DNA from 3 places in the Nocardioides sp. QY071 genome. Region 2 is predicted to be linked to each of the others. Evidence: riboswitches for the same ligand, from Rfam matches in the RefSeq annotation. Region 2 holds a riboswitch; each other region holds the start of a gene.
What was found. Region 2 has a riboswitch for glycine ahead of gcvP (aminomethyl-transferring glycine dehydrogenase). Riboswitches for the same ligand answer to the same signal wherever they lie in the genome.
Positions count from the first base shown of each region.

Region 1 (6,396 bases), 590 kb from region 2:
CGCGATCACGCCGTGGAACTACCCGCTGCTGATGGCCGCGTGGAAGCTCGGGCCGATCCTCGCCGCCGGCAACACCTGCGTGCTCAAGCCTTCCGAGCAGACCCCGCTCAGCACCCTGCGCCTGGCCGAGCTCGTCGCCGACGTCCTGCCGTCCGGTGTCCTCAACGTCGTCACCGGCGACGGCGCGGTCGTCGGCGCCGCGATCGCCACCCACCCCGGCATCGACCTGGTCTCGGTCACCGGCAGCGTCTCCAGCGGTCGAGCCGTCGCCGCTGCCGCGGCTGCCACCCTCAAGCGGGTCCACCTCGAGCTCGGCGGCAAGGCACCGGTCCTCGTGCTCGCCGACGCCGACCTCGACGCGGTGGCCGAGGGCATCGTGTTCGCCGGCTTCGGCAACACCGGCCAGGACTGCGGCGCGGCCTGCCGGGTGATCGTCGACGCCGCCGTCCACGACGACCTCGTCGCCCGCCTCGTGAAGCGGGTCGAGGCGATGGTCGTCGGCGCCCCGACCGAGGGCGAGGACGTCGAGATGGGACCGCTCGTCTCCCGCGAGCACCACGCCCGCGTCGTCGCCGCCCTCGAGCGGGCCTACGCCGACGGCGCCCGCGCCGCGGTCGGGGGCAAGGTCCCCGACCGGCCCGGCTTCTTCGTCGAGCCCACCGTCCTGGTCGACATCCCCTCCGGTGCCGCCTGCACGACCGAGGAGATCTTCGGCCCGGTCGTCACCGTCGAGGCCTTCACCGAGGTGGACGCCGCGATCGAGGCCGCCAACGCGACGCCGTACGGGCTCTCGGCCTCGGTGTGGACCGAGAGTGCCCGGCACGCGGCGTCCCTGCCCGGTCGCCTCGACTTCGGGACGGTCTGGGTCAACGACCACCTCGCCTTCGCCACGGAGATGCCGTGGGGCGGCTTCAAGTCATCCGGCTACGGCCGCGACCTGTCGGCGTACGCGCTCGACGACTACTCACGCACCAAGCACGTCATGGTCAAGCACCACGCGTGACCCTCAGCAGCGAAGGAACACCGCCATGTCGCAGGAAAGCACGCTCGTCGAAGGCTTGACGATCCAACCGGTGCCGGAGTCTCAGCGCACCGGCAAGGTCCAGCACCTGTTCTCCTTCTGGTTCACCGTCCAGATCATCCCGCTGGCCGTCGTCACCGGCCTCCTGGGGCCGACCATCTTCGGCCTCGACGTCGGCTCGACGATCCTCGCGATCGTCAGCGGCAGCCTCGTCGGCGCCGTGTTCATGGCCCTGCACTCAGCGCAGGGGTCCAAGCTCGGCGTACCGCAGATGATCCAGGCCCGGGCACAGTTCGGCATGTACGGATCGGTGCCGATCACCGTGATCGTGGTGCTGATCTACGTCGGCTGGATCGTGTCGCTGATGGTGCTCGCGCAGCAGACGCTGGGCGCGGTGCTCACCGGGCTGGGCCACACCGCCGGCCTGCTGCTCAGCACCGCACTGACCCTGACAGCCGTCGTGGTCGGCTACCAGCTCATCCTCCGCTTCAACCGGGTGATGGTGTGGCTCTCGGGCCTGGCCCTCGTGCTCACCCTCGTCTACACCGGCATGGAGGCGGCGGACGGCGGCGCCAGCATCACCGGCGCCGGCGGCTCGTTCACCTGGGCCGGCTTCCTCGGGATGGCCTCGGTGGTCGGCGTGTGGCAGCTGTCCTACGCGCCGTACGTCTCCGACTACTCGCGCTACCTGCCCTCGAGCACCAGCACCCGTGCGGCTTTCTGGTACACCTACGCCGGCACCGTGCTCGGCGTCATCGGGGCGATGACCGTCGGTGCCTTCCTGGTCGCCGGGCTCGGCGCGGACGGCGTGCTGGCCGACCTCGACAACATCATGCCGAAGCCTGTGTTCGTCTTCGTGATGCTGGCGTTCTTCCTCGGAGCGATCGACGCCGGCGTGATCAACATGTACGGCTCCTCGCTGTGCGTGCTGACCTGCATCCAGACCTTCAAGCTGAACTGGGCGCCGCGCGCCTCGGCCCGCCACATCGTCGCCGCCGTGCTCGCGCTCGCCGTGTTCGTCGCCTCGACGACCGTCTCCGACGACTTCATGGCCGACTACACCAACTTCATCCTGGTCCTCGCCTACCTGCTGGTGCCGTGGAGCATCATCAACCTGGTCGACTACTACCTGGTCCACAAGGGTCACTACGACCCGGAGTCGTTCAGCGACCCGCGCAGCGGCTACGGATCCTTCAACGTGCCCGCGCTCGTCAGCTACGTCCTCGGCTGCCTGGTGCAGATCCCGTTCATGTCGACGACCCTCTACGTCGGCGCGATCGCGAAGCAGACCGGCGCCGTCGACACCTCCTGGATCGTCGGGAGCATCGCGACCTTCCTCATCTACCTCGGTCTGCTCCGCGCGTGGCGCCGGCAGCCGTCACCCGCCCTCGCCCCGGAAACGGAGATGTCCGCATGAGCCACCGCGTCAGCACACACCAGCCGGTCGGTGCCCTGGAGGCGACGAAGGTCCCGCGGTACGCCGGTCTGGGCACCTTCGCGCGGATCCCGTTGATCGAGTCGGTGCCCGACTACGACATCGCGATCCTCGGCGTCCCGTTCGACGGCGGCACGTCGTACCGGCCGGGCGCGCGGTTCGGCCCGATGGGCATCCGGCAGGCCTCGCGCCACCTGCGGCCCCGCTTCCACGTCGAGCTGGACACCGCGCCCCTGGAGGAGATCCAGGTCGTCGATGCGGGCGACGTGCCGTGCACGCCGTACGACATCGAGGAGGCCATGCAGCAGATCGAGGACATGGCCCGCGACGTCCACGGCCGGGCCGGTCGCCGGATCGTCACCCTCGGCGGCGACCACACCGTGGCCCTGCCGATGCTGCGTGCCGCGCACCGCCAGCACGGGCCGATCGCGCTGGTGCACTTCGACGCGCACCTCGACACCTGGGACACCTACTTCAAGGCGCCGATCACCCACGGCACGGTGTTCCGCCGCGCGTTCGAGGAGGGCCTGCTCGCCGAGGACAAGTCGATCCACGTCGGCATCCGCGGCCCGATCTACGACCGGATGGACCTCGTCGACGACGCGTCCTTCGGGTTCCGGATCATCCGCGCCGGCGACCTCGACTTCCTCGGCATCGACGGTGCCGCCGACGCGATCCGCCATCGGGTGGGCGACGCTCCCGTCTACGTGTCGATCGACATCGACGTGCTCGACCCGGCGTTCGCGCCCGGCACCGGCACCCCGGAGATGGGCGGCCTCAACAGCCGCGAGCTGCTGCACGTGCTGCGCAAGCTGGACGGGCTGAACATCATCGGCGCCGACGTCGTCGAGACGGCTCCCGACTACGACCACGCGGAGATCACCTGCGTCGCTGCCGCGACCGTCGCCTTCGACCTGGTCACGCTCATGAGCAAGACGCCCTCTTCCGTCGTGCCCTGAGGCGTGCCATCCTGACGCCGTCACAACTGAAGACCCGCCGTTCGTAGCCGAAGCAGGAGAGACCTCGCCGTGAGCGGGGCGCCGTAGGAGCAACTCTCCCCGAGAAACTCTCAGGCACCGTCACTGCTCGTGCGAGGCGACTCTGGAAAGACAGGACCCGTGTGTCCTGCGCCCAAGGTGCAAGCCGCTGCGGCGGTGAAGCTCTCAGGCACCGATGACAGAGCGGGGAGGCCCACCACCACGACGGGAGCCTCCGCATGACCACGAACGACGCCTTCGGCCAGCACCTCGCCGACTACGACCCCGACGTCCACGCGGCGATCAGCGCCGAGCTCGCCCGCCAGCAGGGCACGCTCGAGCTGATCGCCTCGGAGAACTTCGCCCCGGTCGCCGTGATGGAGGCACAGGGGTCGGTCCTCACCAACAAGTACGCCGAGGGCTACCCGGGCCGCCGCTACTACGGTGGGTGCGAGCACGTCGACGTGATCGAGCAGCTCGCGATCGACCGGGTGAAGGAGCTGTTCGGCGCCGAGGCCGCCAACGTGCAGCCCCACTCCGGCGCCCAGGCCAACGCCGCCGCGATGTTCGCCCTGCTCGACCCGGGCGACACGATCCTCGGGCTCGACCTCGCCCACGGCGGCCACCTGACCCACGGGATGCGGATCAACTTCTCCGGCAAGCTCTACGACGTGGTCGCCTACCACGTCGACGCCGAGGACTTCCGCGTCGACATGGCCGAGGTCGAGCGGCTCGCGCTGGAGCACGAGCCGAAGCTGATCGTGGCCGGGTGGTCGGCGTATCCGCGGCAGCTGGACTTCGCCGAGTTCCGCCGCATCGCCGACCTCGTCGGTGCGTACCTGATGGTCGACATGGCCCACTTCGCCGGCCTGGTCGCCACCGGACTGCACCCGAGCCCGGTGCCGTACGCCGACGTCGTCACCACGACCACCCACAAGACCCTCGGCGGCCCGCGCGGTGGCGTGATCCTGTCGAAGGAGTCGCTGGCCAAGAAGATCAACTCGGCCGTCTTCCCCGGCCAGCAGGGCGGCCCGCTCGAGCACGTCGTCGCCGCCAAGGCGGTGGCGTTCAAGATGGCGGCCTCCCCGGCCTTCCGGGAGCGCCAGGAGCGGACGCTGGAGGGCGCCCGCCTGCTCGCTGCGCGCCTCACCGAGCCCGACGTGGTGGACGCCGGCGTGTCGGTCCTGACCGGCGGCACCGAGGTGCACCTGGTCCTGGTCGACCTGCGCTCGTCCGCACTGGACGGACAGCAGGCCGAGGACCGCCTTCACTCCATCGGCCTCACCGTCAACCGCAACGCCGTCCCCTTCGACCCCCGCCCGCCGATGGTCACCTCCGGCCTGCGCATCGGCACGCCGGCGCTGGCGACGCGCGGGTTCGGCGCGGAGGCCTTCGCCGAGGTCGCCGACGTCATCGCCGAGGCGCTCAAGCCGTCGTACGACGAGTCGGTCGCCGACAAGCTGCGGGACCGGGTCGCGGCGCTCGCCGCGGCGTACCCGCTCTATCCGGGGCTCGGCTGAGACACGACCCGACCGTCCTCGACCTGCCAGCGCTGGTCGAGCCGGACGTTGTCGAGCAGCCGGCGGTCGTGCGAGACCAGGAGCAGCGCGCCGTCGTACGAGTCGAGGGCCTGCTCGAGCTGCTCGATCGCCGGCAGGTCGAGGTGGTTGGTGGGCTCGTCGAGGACCAGGAGGTTGACGCCGCGGGCCTGGAGCAGCGCCATGGCGGCGCGGGTGCGCTCGCCGGGGGAGAGGCGGCCGACGAGGCTGGTGACCTGGTCGGCCTTGAGGCCGAACTTCGCCAGCAGGGTGCGTACGTCGGCCGGTGCCATGTCAGGCATGGCCGCCTCGAACGCCACGCCGAGGGGGAGGTCGTCGTCGAGGCCGGTGCGGGCCTGGTCGATCTCACCGACGGCGACCGACGCGCCGAGGCCGGCGCGGCCGGCGTCAGGGGCGAGCCGGCCGAGGAGGAGGCGGAGCAGGGTGGTCTTGCCGGCGCCGTTGGGCCCGGTGATGCCGATCCGGTCGCCGGCACTGACCTGGAGCGAGGCGGGGCCGAAGGTGAACCCACCCATCCGCGCCACCGCCTCGGAGAGGGTGGCGACCACCGAGCTGGACCGCGGTGCGGCGGCGATCGAGAAGCGCAGCTCCCACTCCTTGCGGGGCTCCTCGACCTCCTCCAGGCGTGCGATCCGCGACTCCATCTGACGGACCTTCTGGGCCTGCTTCTCTGACGACTCCGACTGCGCCCGGCGCCGGATCTTGTCGTTGTCGGGAGACTTCCGCATCGCGTTGCGCACGCCCTGCGAGCTCCACTCCCGCTGGACCCGGGCACGGCTGACCAGGTCGGCCTTCTTCTCGGCGAACTCCTCGTAGGCCTCCCGCGCGTGGCGCCGCGCGACGGCCCGCTCCTCGAGGAAGGCGTCGTACCCGCCGTCGTACACCGCCACCTGGTGCTGCGCGATGTCGAGCTCGACGACCCGCGTCACGACCCGTGACAGGAACTCCCGGTCGTGCGACACGAGCACGACGCCCGCCCGCAGCCCGCGCACGAAGGTCTCCAGTCGCTCCAGACCGCCGAGGTCGAGGTCGTTGGTCGGCTCGTCGAGCAGCACGAGGTCGAACCGGCTGAGCATCAGCACCGCCAGCGCCGCCCGCGCCGCCTGCCCGCCCGACAGCGACGTCATCAGCGCATCGGGCCCCACGTCGAGGCCGAGCTCGGCCAGCATCGGCGGCAGCCGCTCGTCGAGGTCCGGTGCGCCGCTGGCCAGCCAGTGGTCGAGGCTGTGGGCGTAGGCATCCGCCGTCGCCGCCGACTCGTCACCGCTGCCCAGAGCCGCGGCGGCCCCCTCCATCGCCTCGGTCGCGGCAGCAGCACCGGTACGGCGGGCGACGTACCCACCGACGGTCTCTCCCTCGATCCGCTCGTGCTCCTGGGGCAGCCACCCCACGAACGCGTCGGAC
Region 1 is NZ_CP124681.1:2,087,130-2,093,525, forward strand. It holds gene QI633_RS10045 (aldehyde dehydrogenase family protein) at 1-1,003, shown strand, start outside; gene QI633_RS10050 (cytosine permease) at 1,074-2,438, shown strand; gene speB (agmatinase) at 2,435-3,415, shown strand; glycine riboswitch at 3,459-3,551, shown strand; gene glyA (serine hydroxymethyltransferase) at 3,673-4,953, shown strand; gene QI633_RS10065 (ABC-F family ATP-binding cassette domain-containing protein) at 4,935-6,396, opposite strand, start outside.
Region 1: it holds a riboswitch for glycine, as region 2 does, so the genes downstream of both, glyA (serine hydroxymethyltransferase) here and gcvP (aminomethyl-transferring glycine dehydrogenase) in region 2, are expected to answer to the same signal.

Region 2 (6,396 bases):
GCTCTCGGCGGGCGGCGGGACGGGCCGCTCCCCGGCCGCGGCCCAGACCTCGCCGGCGGCGTCGGCCGACGGGGCGAGGAAGGTGGCGCCGGCGCGGGCGACGACCTCGCCCTCCTGCTCGACGACGGCGTCCAGGAGCACCAGGCGCGGCCCTTCGCGCACGATGGTGGCCGACGCGGTGGTCGTGATCATCCGGGCGGGGCGGAACAGGTCGACGTGGTAGCGCGCGGGCACCAGACCGGTCCGGCCGGCCTCGGCGGCGGCCCGCTCGAGTGCGCGGGCGAGCAGGCCGCTGACCGCGACGCCATGCATCTGGTCGTCGCGCCACAGGCTCTGCGCGAGCGGCAGCGGGTCGAAGCCGGCAGTGGACTGCTGGAACCAGGCGAACTGGAACGTGTTCTCGTTCACGGGAGCATCATGCCCCCTCCGGTCACGACTGCGGTGCGGTACCCCCCGGGATGGGCGCCTGCGGGTCGTACGGCGTCCGCGTCCAGATGAACGTCGCGCACTCGATGTGCCCGATCGCGCCGTCGGCGCGGCGGTGCGGGCGCAGGAGCTCCCCGGCGAGGTATCCGCTGGTCCCCCGGAAGGTGCCGTCGCCCACCGGGGCGAAGGCCATCTCGCGGCCCGGACCCTGCGGCGGACCGGCGGTGAGCTCGGTGCCGTCCCAGCGCAGCACGGTCGGGGCGTGGCCCCAGTGCCAGGTGCCGAGCAGCTCGCGAACCGCGGTGGGGACCGGCACCGTGGTGGGCGTCCACTCCTCGGGCAGCGGCGGCTCCTGATCGAGCACGAGGTGCACCAGCTCGCTGGTCGCGGCACCGAGGCCGTAGGCGCCGTTGGTGAGCACGATCGCGCCCACGCCCGATGCGCTGTCGATCATCGCGCCGCAGCAGAACCCCGGCATGGAACCGGCATGACCCACCAGCTTGCGACCGCGCGAGCGGGCGATCTCGATCCCCAGTCCCCACGACTGGCCGGACCGGTCGTCGGGGTCGCCGTGCTGGGGTGTCGCCATCGCACGCAACGTCGCGGCGTCGAGCACCGAGCGGTCCGGGTCGACCAGGGCGGTCAGCCAGGTGGCGAGGTCGCCGACCGTGCTCCACAGCTGGCCGGCCGGCGCCATCGCTCCGGTGTCGGGAAGCCGGTCCGGGATCGCCTCGCCCGTGAGGGCGTCGACGGCGAAGCCCTCGGCGGCGGGCTCGACCCACTGGTACGTCGTGCGCGACATGGCGAGCGGGCCGAGGATCTCGGCTTGGAGGGCCTCCCACCACGACACGCCCCAGACCCGGTCGACGACCGCTCCCAGTAGGCCGTAGCCGAGGTTGGAGTAGTGCATCTGCGCGCCGGGCTCGAGCGTGGTGCCCGCCCCCTGGTGGGCCGCCGCGAGCGCCACCAGGTCACCACCGTCGCTCCGCTCCCACCAGGAGCCGTGGGGCTCGGCGGTGATCCCGCTGGAGTGGGTGAGCAGCGAGCGGAGCGTGGCCTCGCCGAAGGGGCCCTCGGGCCAGAACCTCCCGACCCGGTCGTCGAGCGCGAGCTGACCGCGCTGACGGGCCAGCAGGATCAACGCGGCGGTCATGGTCTTGGTGACCGAGCCGATCTTGTACTGGGTGTCGCTGTCCGGGCGGGCGTCGCTGTCGCGGCGCACGTGCCGCCCCCGCCCCGCGGACCAGACCAGCTCGCCGTCGCGGACGACACCGGCCGCCACCGACGGCAACCGCCCCTCCGCCTGGGCCGTGGCGACCTGGCGGAGGGCGGCTGCTGCGGTGGTGTCGAGGAGCGCGCTCACGCGTCCGACTCGGCGTAGGCCTCCAGCGGCGGGCACGCGCAGACCAGGTTGCGGTCGCCGTAGGCCTGGTCGATGCGGGCGACCGGCGGCCAGTACTTGTCGGGCGAGATGCCGGCCGGGAAGACCGCGACCTCCCGCGAATAGGCGCGGTCCCAGTCGCCGACGAGCGTGCGGGCGGTGTGGGGCGCGTGATGCAGCGGCGAGTCGTCGACCGACCACTCCCCCGAGCCGACCTTGTCGATCTCGCCCTTGATCGCGATCATCGCGTCGCAGAACCGGTCCAGCTCGGCGAGGTCCTCGGACTCGGTCGGCTCCACCATGAGGGTTCCGGCGACCGGGAACGACATGGTCGGCGCGTGGAAGCCGTAGTCGATGAGCCGCTTGGCGACGTCGTCGACGGACACGCCGGTCTCGGCGGTGATCGGGCGCAGGTCGAGGATGCACTCGTGGGCGACCAGGCCGGACTCGCCGCGGTAGAGCACCGGGAAGTGCTCGCCGAGGCGGGCCGCGACGTAGTTGGCCGAGAGCACCGCGACGGCGGTGGCACGGGTCAGACCCTCGCCGCCCATCATCCGGATGTAGGCCCACGAGATCGGCAGGATGCCGGCCGAGCCGAACGGCGCCGCGCTGATCGCGCCGGTGCCCTCGCGCCGGGCGGCGTCGGGGTGCAGTGGGTGGGTGGGCAGGTACGGCGCCAGGTGGGCGCGCACCGCGACCGGGCCGACGCCCGGGCCACCGCCGCCGTGCGGGATGCAGAACGTCTTGTGCAGGTTGAGGTGCGAGACGTCGCCGCCGAACTTGCCGGGCGCGGCGTAGCCGAGCAGGGCATTGAAGTTCGCGCCGTCGATGTAGACCTGACCGCCGTGCTCGTGCACCAGGTCGCACAGCTCGGTGATGGTCTCCTCGTAGACGCCGTGCGTCGAGGGGTAGGTCACCATGATCGCGGCGAGGGTCTCGGAGTGCTGCTCGCACTTGGCGCGCAGGTCGGCGAGGTCGACGGTGCCGTCGTCGTTGGCCTTGACCACGACCACCTTCATGCCGGCCATCACCGCCGAGGCCGGGTTGGTGCCGTGGGCGGAGGACGGGATCAGGCAGACGTCGCGCTGGCCCTGGCCGTTGGCCCGGTGGTAGTTGCGGATCGCCAGCATGCCGGCGTACTCGCCCTGGGCACCCGCGTTCGGCTGGATCGAGACCCGGTCGTAGCCGGTGACCTCGGCGAGCCAGCCCTCGAGCTGGTCGATCAGCCGGCGGTAGCCGTCGGCGTCGGCGGCGGGTACGAACGGGTGCAGGTTGGCGAAGCCGGCCAGAGAGATGGGCTCCATCTCGGTGGTCGCGTTGAGCTTCATCGTGCACGAGCCGAGCGGGATCATGCCGCGGTCGAGCGCATAGTCCCGGTTCGAGAGCCGCGCGAGGTAGCGCAGCATCGAGGTCTCGTTGTGGTGGGTGTTGAACACCGGGTGGCTGAGGAACTCGGTGGTGCGCTCGAGCTCCTCGGGCAGGCCGGCGTCGCCCTCGGCCGACACCTCGGTGACGCCGAAGGCGTCGAGGACGGCGACCAGCGTGGCCTCGCGGGCGGTCTCGCCGAACGAGATGCCGACGGTGTCGGCGTCGACCAGGCGCAGGTGGACCGACGCCTCACGGGCTGCGGACACGACGGCCTCGGCGCGGCCGGGGACCCGGACGTTGAGGGTGTCGAAGAAGGTCTCGTTGACGACCTCGATGCCGGCCGCCTGGAGAGAGGCGGCAGCGCGACGGGCCAGGCCGTGGATGTCGCCGGCGATCGCCCGCAGCCCGTCCGGGCCGTGGTAGACGGCGTACATGCCGGCCGTGACGGCGAGCAGCACCTGGGCGGTGCAGATGTTGGAGGTCGCCTTGTCGCGGCGGATGTGCTGCTCGCGGGTCTGCAGCGCGAGGCGGTACGCCAGGTGCCCCTCGGCGTCGACGGAGACGCCGACGAGACGGCCGGGCAGCTGGCGCTCGAGGCCCTCGCGCACGGCCATGAAGCCGGCGTGCGGACCGCCGTAGAACAGCGGGACGCCGAAGCGCTGGGCCGAGCCGACGACGACGTCGGCACCGAGCGCGCCCGGCGCCTCGAGCAGGGTCAGCGCGAGCAGGTCGGCGGCGACGACGGCCAGGCCGCCGTGCTCGTGGACCGCGTCGATGACGGGCTTGAGGTCGGGCACACGACCCGACGCGCCGGGGTACTGGACGAGCACGCCGGAGACGGGGCCCTCGGGCAGCCCGTCGGTCAGGTCGGCGACGAGGATCTCGATGCCGAGGCCCTCGCATCGGGTGGCGACGACGTCGATCGTCTGCGGCAGCGCGTCGGCGTCGATGACGAACGGACCGGCCGCCTTGCGGTTGGCGCGGTGGGCCAGGGCGACCGCCTCGGCCGCGGCCGTGCCCTCGTCCAGCAGCGACGAGCCGGCGGTGTGGAGGCCGGCCAGGTCGGCGACCATCGTCTGGAAGTTGATCAGCGCCTCGAGACGGCCCTGCGAGATCTCCGGCTGGTACGGCGTGTAGGCGGTGTACCAGCTCGGGTCCTCGAGCACGTTGCGCCGGATGACGGCCGGGGTGACCGTGGCGTGGTAGCCGAGGCCGATCATCGACTCGCCCGGGACGTTGGCCCCGGCGAGGGCGCGGAGCTCGGCGGCGGCCGTCTCCTCGTCGACTCCGGCCGGCAGGCCGAGCGGGTCGGTGGCGCGGATGGACTTCGGGACGGCGGCGTCCATCAGGGCGTCGAGCGAGGTGTGGCCGAGACGGTCGAGCATGGTCTCGACCTGGGCCTCGTCCGGGCCGATGTGACGGTTGACGAAGGGTGCGCTCATGAGCAGGCGTGCTCCTCGGGTCGGGTCGATGAGATGAATCGAGCCCTCCCCCTCTGTCGGCGCGTCACTGCGCCTTCAGAGTTGCCTGCTCCACACGGTCCTGGCGCCTGAGAGGTTCCGGGGAGGGATTGCCCCTTCGGCGCAGGCACGGGGCCTGACTCTCCCGTGCAGCATCAACAGCAGGTACAGCCTACAGGTCTGCGACCTGTTCAGCCGACGTTGCGCGCCGCGCGGCGAGCGGCCAGCTCGTCGCCGGCGACCGGAGCCGACTGCTCCGACTCGTTGGCGTGCTCGCTCGGGAGCTCGGCCAGCGTGCCCTCGATCTCGCGCCACACGCCGCCGATCGCGATGCCGAAGACGCCCTGGCCACCCTGCAGCAGGTCGATGACCTCGTCGTTGCTGGTGCACTCGTAGACCGATGCGCCGTCGCTCATCAAGGTGACCTGGGTGAGATCGTCGGTACCGCGCTCGCGCAGGTGGCTGACCGCGGTGCGGATGTTCTGCAGCGAGATGCCGGCGTCGAGGAGTCGCTTGATGATCTTGAGGATCAAGATGTCGCGGAAGCTGTAGAGACGCTGCGAGCCGGAGCCCTTGGCGCCGCGCACGCTGGGCTCGATCAGGCCGGTGCGGGCCCAGTAGTCGAGCTGGCGGTAGGTGATGCCGGCGGCGTTGCACGCGGTCGGGCCGCGGTAGCCGAGGTCGCTGGGCAGCGGCGAGACATCGTCGGTGAACAGGAGCCCCTGTTCCTGCGCGGCAGCAGTCGCCGCGGTCACGTCCTGACCGACCTTCTCGGGCTGCTGCTCGTTCACGGAACCTCCAGGTCGCGGCGCTTCAGGCAAGGGGGATTGCACTGCTGTCATTTCGACTCCCTCACGGTACGACCGCGGTGTCGGGCCGGTCAAAGACATGGCTGGGCGTGTCGCCGAAAACCCTCAACCTCAGCCTGAGGCTGACAGCCGCCTCAGCCCTCGGCGCCGAAGTCCTCGGGCGAGACGTGGTCGAGGAACTCGCGGAAGGCCTCGACCTCGTCCTCCTCCTCGGCGGGGGCCGCGAGCCCGGCCTCGGCGAGGACCTCTTCGGAGCAGAAGATCGTCGTACCGGTGCGCAGCGCGAGCGCGATCGAGTCGGAGGGACGCGCGCTGACCTCCACGCCGGAGGCGAAGACCAAGGTCGCGTAGAAGACGCCCTCGCGCACGTCGGTGATCCGCACCTCGCTCAGCTCGTTGCCGGTCGCGGTGAGCACGTCGCGCATCAGGTCATGGGTCAGCGGCCGTGGCGGGACGACCCCCTGCTGGGCGAAGGCGATCGCGGTGGCCTCGACGGCACCGATCCAGATCGGCAGGTAGCGCTCGCCGGTGACCTCTCGGAGCAGGACGATCGGCTGGTTGGAGGGCATCTCCACCCGGACACCCATCACGTCGACCTCGCGCATGCCTCCAGCCTACTGCGTCGGCCCGAGCCGTCCGGGAGGGCTCAGATGCGGCGCAGTCCGGCCTTGACCAGGGTCGCGTGGAGGCGCACCGAGAGAGCGGCGATCTCGCTGACCGCCTCCTCCGCGCGCGCGCTCGCACCGGCGTCGCGGCCCTTGCGGGGCGTCACGACCTGCTGGATGAGGCCGACCTCCCGGTCGGCCGCGGTGCGGAAGGCGCGCAGGTGGCGCGGCTCGATGCCGTAGTCGGCGAGCTCGTGCGCGGTCTGCGCGATCACCAGCGCGTCGGTGTCGTAGTGGCCGGTCGGCGAGGGGCTGATCAGCGCGAACGACTCGAGCTGTCCGAGGAG
Region 2 is NZ_CP124681.1:2,674,121-2,680,516, reverse strand. It holds gene QI633_RS12855 (thioesterase family protein) at 1-408, opposite strand, end outside; gene QI633_RS12850 (serine hydrolase domain-containing protein) at 431-1,789, opposite strand; gene gcvP (aminomethyl-transferring glycine dehydrogenase) at 1,786-4,617, opposite strand; glycine riboswitch at 4,703-4,793, opposite strand; gene QI633_RS12840 (MerR family transcriptional regulator) at 4,827-5,390, opposite strand; gene QI633_RS12835 (bifunctional nuclease family protein) at 5,579-6,049, opposite strand; gene QI633_RS12830 (MerR family transcriptional regulator) at 6,091-6,396, opposite strand, start outside.

Region 3 (6,396 bases), 520 kb from region 2:
GCTGGTCCTTGGCCTGGAAGCGCACCCAGTAGTGCAGCACCGCCGGCACGATGCCGGCCGCGCCGTTGGTGGGCGCGGTGACGATCCGGCCGCCGGACGCGTTCTGCTCGTTGACGGCCAGGGCGAACAGGTTGACCCAGTCGATGACGTCGAGCGGGTCGTCGCTCCCGGCCGCCCGCAGCGTGGCGTAGAGCTCGGGCGCGCGCCGCGGCACCTTGAGCCCGCCGGGCAGGACGCCCTCGCGGTGGCAGCCCTCCTCGACGCACGCGGCCATCACGCGCCAGATCTCGAGCAGGCCGGCCCGGACCTCGGCCTCGGTGCGCCAGGTCAGCTCGTTGGCCAGCATCACGTCGGAGACGCTCATCCCGGCGTCGTGGCACGCGGCGAGCAGCTCGCCGCCGGTGGAGAACGGGTGCGGCAGCACCGTGTCGTCCACCACCACCCGGTCGGCGCCGACCTGGGTCTCGTCGACCACGAAGCCGCCGCCCACCGAGTAGTAGGTGCGTGCCCGCAGCTCGGCGCCCTCGGTGTCGTAGGCCGTGAACACCATGCCGTTGGGGTGGGCCGGCAGCGACTGGCGCCGGTGCATGACCACGTCGTCGGCCTCGAAGTGGATGACCTGTTCGCCGGCCAGCCGGAGCTGCTGGTGCTCGAGGATCCCCGCCACGCGGGCGTCGTAGGTCGCCGTGTCGGTCGTCGCCGGGTCGTCGCCCTCGAGCCCGAGGATGACGGCCTTGACCGAGCCGTGGCCGTGCCCGGTGGCACCGAGCGAGCCGAACAGCTCGGCGCGCACCCGCGCGACACGCGGCAGCTCGCCGTCGGCCGCGAGGCCGGCAGCGAAGGTGTGCGCCGCCCGCATCGGGCCGACCGTGTGCGAGGACGACGGCCCGATGCCGATGGAGTAGAGGTCGAAGACGCTCAGCGCCATCACTGGCTCCTGAGTTCCATGGCTCGACGGTACAACCGTCCTGCCCGGTACGACGACCGCACGAGCGGTCCCGAGAGCACTCCGCTGAAGCCGATCTCCTCGGCTTCGGTGGCGAGCTCGACGAACTCCTCGGGCTTGACCCAGCGCTCGACGGGGTGGTGCCGGAGGCTGGGGCGCAGGTACTGGGTGATGGTGACCAGCTCGCAACCGGCGTCGTGCAGGTCCTGGAGCGCGTCCGAGACCTCGTCGCGGGTCTCGCCCATGCCGAGGATCAGGTTGGACTTGGTGACGAGCCCGAACGCGCGGGCCTGGGTGAGCACGTCGAGGGAGCGTTCGTAGCGGAAGCCGGGGCGGATCCGCTTGAAGATCCGGGGGACGGTCTCGACGTTGTGGGCGAGGACCTCGGGGCGGGACTCGAAGACCTCGGCGAGCAGTGTGGGGTCGCCGTTGAAGTCGGGGATGAGGTTCTCCACGCCTGTGGCGCCCTGCTCGTTGGTGGCGGTGAGGTCGTGGATGGCGCGGACGGTCTCGGCGTAGAGCCAGGCGCCGCCGTCGGGCAGGTCGTCGCGGGCGACGCCGGTGATGGTGGCGTACTTGAGGCCCATGGTCTGGACCGATTCGGCGACGCGGCGGGGTTCGTCGCGGTCGAGGGGTTGGGGTTTGCCGGTGTCGATCTGGCAGAAGTCGCAGCGTCGGGTGCACTGGTCGCCGCCGATGAGGAAGGTGGCTTCCTTGTCCTCCCAGCATTCGAAGATGTTGGGGCAGCCGGCTTCCTCGCACACGGTGTGGAGGCCTTCGGACTTCACCAGGCTCTTCAGGGACCGGTATTCGGGGCCCATCGTGGCCTTGGTGCGGATCCAGGACGGCTTGCGCTCGATCGGGGTCTCCGCGTTGCGGACCTCCAGCCGGAGGAGCTTGCGCCCCTCCGGCACGACGGCGGTCATGCCCCGGCGATCAGCGCGTCGTACGCCGCGGCGTCCAGCACCTCGCCGGTCGCCGTCACCTTGACGACGAACAGCCAGCCCGTGCCGAACGGATCGCTGTTGACCAGGCTCGGGTCGGCGTCGACGGCGTCGTTGACCTCGACCACCTCACCGGTCACCGGCGCGTAGAGGTCGCTGACCGACTTGGTCGACTCGAGCTCGCCGCAGGGCTCGCCCGCGGTGACGGTGTCGCCGACGGTGGGCAGGTCGACGTAGACGACGTCGCCGAGGGCGTCGGCGGCGTACGCCGTGACGCCGACCCTGGCGTTGTCGCCGTCGACGGCGATCCACTCGTGCTCGGCGGTGTACTGGAGGTTCGTGGGGTTGCTCATGGTGGTCTCCTGAGGTCTCAGCGGTTGCGGTTGTAGAAGGGGAGCTCGACGACGTCGGCGTCCTCGAGGGTGCCGCGCAGCGACACCTGGAGCCGGGTGCCCGGGGCGGCGAGCGCCGGCGGGACGTAGGCCATCGCGATCGGCTTCTCCAGCGTGGGGGAGGGCGAGCCGCTCGTGACGACGCCGACCTCGGCGCCCGTGGCCGGGTCGAGGACCGGGTAGCCCGCGCGCGGCGAGCGGCGACCGGTGGAGACCAGGCCGACGAGGACCCGCTGCGGGCCCTCCTCCTTGCGCCGGGCGAGCGCCGCCTGGCCGACGAAGCCCTCGGGCTTGTCGAGTACGACGACCCGGCCGAGGTTGGCCTCGAAGGGCGTGGTGGCGCGGTCCAGCTCGTGGCCGTAGAGCGGCATCCCGGCCTCCAGGCGCAGGGTGTCGCGGCAGGCGAGGCCCGCGGGGACCAGGCCGTGTGACTCACCGGCCCTGCTCAGCGCGTCCCAGACGGCAGCCGCGTCGGCGGGGCGGCAGTAGACCTCGAAGCCGTCCTCGCCGGTGTAGCCGGTGCGGGCGAGCAGCACGTCGACGCCGGCGACCGTGCCGGCATCGATGGCGTAGTACCTCAGCGACGGGACGTCGAGCTCGGTGAGGCCGGTGAGGATCTGCGCCGAAGCGGGGCCCTGGACCGCCAGCAGTGCCCAGTCGGCCGACGTGTCGGTGACGCTGACGTCGTACCCCTCGGCACGGGCGACCAGCTCGGGCGCCACGACGGCGACGTTGCTGGCGTTCGCGACGACGAGGTAGTGCTCCTCGGCGAGGCGGTAGACGACGAGGTCGTCGATGATCCCGCCGTCCTCGGCGCAGATCATCGAGTAGCGCGCGCGGCCGACGCCGATCGCGGACGGGCGGCCGACCAGGGCGTGGTCGAGCGCGGCGCCGGCACCGGGACCGACCAGCTCGATCTCGCCCATGTGGGTCAGGTCGAACAGCCCGGCCGTCGTCCGCACCGCGCGGTGCTCGGCGGTCTCCGAGCCGTAGCGCACCGGCATCTGCCAGCCGGCGAAGTCGGTGAACGACGCGCCGAGAGCGGCATGGACGTCGTGCAGCGGCGTGAGCCGCGGGGTCGCTGAAGGTGTGCTCATCGGGAGGCTTCCTCGTGAAGAGCGCAGCGGTGTGCCGCGCTCGTGGCTGGGTTGCCTCCCCGCTCTGTCATCGCTACCTGAGAGCTTCACCGCCCGGCCGGGCGGCTTGCACCGTGGGTGCGGACCGGTGGATCCGGTCCGTCTTTCCAGAGTTCGCCTCGTCCCGGCGGTCAGGGGGCCTGAGAGATTCTTGGGGAGATTTGCTCCTTCGGCGCCCGTCCTCGTGGGACCGGGGCTCTCCCGCCGGGGTTCGAACGGCGCGATGTTGAGTTGTGACGCGCATCATGGCGCAGGGCGAGCATACGGCATCCGGCAGCGGGTCCCCGTACCATCGGGCGGTGCCTCGCCCCGACTCCGACGAGCAGCTGACCCGGATCGACCCGGACGAGCTCGCGATCACCCTCAAGGTCCTCCGTCAGGTCCCGCTCCTCGACCCCGAGCACGACGACGTGCGCACGATGAAGCGCGCCGCGTCGTACATGTACAAGCTGATCAAGAAGCAGCGGCGGGCCGAGATCCGCATGGAGCGGCAGCGGCACGACCAGGACATCATCGAGAGGACCGCGACCGGCTCGCGGATGCGGATCGACGACGAGACCGCCGGCATCCCGCTGGTCTCCACCGCGCAGGGCGCCTTCGCCGGTGAGCTGCTCACCGCGCGCGGCTGCTACATCTGCAAGGAGGACTTCACCCTCGTCGACGCGTTCTACCACTGGCTGTGTCCGCGTTGCGCGGCGATGAGCCACGCCAAGCGGGACCAGCGCACCGATCTCACCGGCAAGCGCGCGCTGCTGACCGGCGGCCGCGCCAAGATCGGCATGTACATCGCGCTGCGCCTGCTCCGCGACGGTGCGCACACGACGATCACGACCCGGTTCCCGAAGGACGCCGTACGCCGGTTCGCCGCGATGGAGGACTCCGTCGACTGGCTGCACCGGCTCAAGGTCGTCGGCATCGACCTGCGCGACCCCACCCAGGTCATCGCGCTCACCGACGACGTCGCCGCCGACGGCCCGCTCGACATCATCATCAACAACGCCTGCCAGACCGTACGACGGCTGCCGGGCGCCTACACGCACCTCACCGAGGGCGAGCTGGCGCCGCTGCCGACGGCCGAGTCGCTCGGGATCGAGGAGCTGCCCGAGATGGTGGCGTTCGACCGGATCTCCGAGGCGCACCCGGCGGCGATCGCCGGTGCCCTCGCGGACCACGCGGTCGCCCACCACGAGGGGGAGTCCGCCGAGGCGGCGCTCGCCGCCCACAATGCCGCCTCGATGACCGCGCTCGCGCTCAAGGCGGGCGGTGCCTCGCTCGAGCAGCACCTGGCCGGCACCGCGATCGACGCCGGTGGCCTGATCCCCGACATCCAGGACAACAACTCCTGGACCCAGGTGCTCGACGAGGTCGACCCGCTGGAGCTGCTCGAGGTGCAGTTCTGCAACTCGATCGCGCCCTTCCTCATCAACTCCCGGCTGCGCCCGGCGCTGCGCGCCGCCGTGCAGAACGGTGCCCGTCGCGCGTACATCGTCAACGTCTCGGCGATGGAGGGACAGTTCTCCCGCCGCTACAAGGGCGCCGGTCACCCCCACACCAACATGGCCAAGGCCGCGCTCAACATGATGACCCGCACCTCGTCGGGCGAGATGTTCGAGACCGACAAGATCCTGATGACGGCCGTCGACACCGGCTGGATCACCGACGAGCGACCGCACCACGAGAAGCTGCGGATCGCCGCCGAGGGCTGGCACGCGCCGCTCGATCTCGTCGACGGCGCCGCGCGCGTCTACGACCCGATCGTGCGCGGCGAGGCGGGCGAGGACCTGTACGGATGCTTCGTGAAGGACTACGAGCCCTCACCCTGGTGAGTCATCGGAGCACGACCGATCGGTCATGTCATCACCTTTTTGGGGTACGAACGTGCATGTGGTGTCCCTTTGGCCGAAGGTGGAGACATGCGTCGCCTGCTGTCGTTGATGACCGTCCTCGCCGTCGCGCTCGGCGTGCTGTCCGCCCTGTCGCCGGCGAGCGCCGCGGCCCACCCCGGTGCCCCATGGGTGTCCGCCCAGGTGGTGACACGCGGCACCGTCACCGTGAGTCTCGACTGGGACTTCGCCGGTCCGGGCAGCTACGAGGTCCTGGTGTCCACCGCCGGGCCGGACGTGTACCCCGGTGATGCAGTCCAGATGAGGGTGCCGGCCAGCGCCACCCACGCCGACGTCCAGGGACTCGTGCCCGGGACCACCTACTGCTACGCGGTGACGCTCGACAAGAACGGCGGCGAGCGCAGCTGCAAGGTCACCCCGCCGGCCTCGAGGGCCGTCGTACCGACCGCGACGCCCACCACCGCCGCCACCTTCAACCTGCGCTGTGGCTCGAAGTCGAAGTGCAACAGCGGCTGGAAGTGGAAGAAGCGGCAGAGGCAGGTCGTCGCCGACATCGACCGGATGAACGCCGACATCATGGTGTTCGTCGAGGGCCACGTCGCCCACAAGTACGGCAAGAAGAAGCGCTGGATCGGAAAGGCCATGGCCAAGCGCGGCTACACGCTGGCCTGCCTGACCCAGAAGAGCAAGAAGCGCAGGCTCTACAGCCAGACCCTCTACGTGCGCACCAGCGTGTACGACGTGGTCGACGCCAAGCACAACAGCAAGGGCAGCCGCTTCAAGAGGTTCGGCGACCGCGACCACGGGTTCTGCCAGGCGCTCCTCTCGCACCGGGCGAGCGGCAAGCAGGTCGCGGTGGCCGCGATCCACCTGCGCGACGGGAAGGCCGACGGCGTCCGCCAGCAGGAGACGGCCTACGTCCTCAACCGGGTCACCTCGGCCTTCCCCGGCCGGCCCACGGTCGTGCTCGGCGACTTCAACTCCCACCGAGGGCTCGACCGACGCGGCCAGACCGACACGCCGCGCGTGGTCATGGAGGCCGCCGGCTTCGCCGACGCCAGCGACATCGCCGCCCACCTGACCTACCCGCACCTCAACTCCGCGCACGCCTTCAAGACCGACCCGCCGCGTTCG
Region 3 is NZ_CP124681.1:2,156,247-2,162,642, forward strand. It holds gene QI633_RS10340 (L-serine ammonia-lyase) at 1-928, opposite strand, end outside; gene lipA (lipoyl synthase) at 928-1,872, opposite strand; gene gcvH (glycine cleavage system protein GcvH) at 1,869-2,243, opposite strand; gene gcvT (glycine cleavage system aminomethyltransferase GcvT) at 2,261-3,379, opposite strand; glycine riboswitch at 3,537-3,632, opposite strand; gene QI633_RS10360 (SDR family NAD(P)-dependent oxidoreductase) at 3,718-5,244, shown strand; gene QI633_RS10365 (endonuclease/exonuclease/phosphatase family protein) at 5,332-6,396, shown strand, end outside.
Region 3: it holds a riboswitch for glycine, as region 2 does, so the genes downstream of both, gcvT (glycine cleavage system aminomethyltransferase GcvT) here and gcvP (aminomethyl-transferring glycine dehydrogenase) in region 2, are expected to answer to the same signal.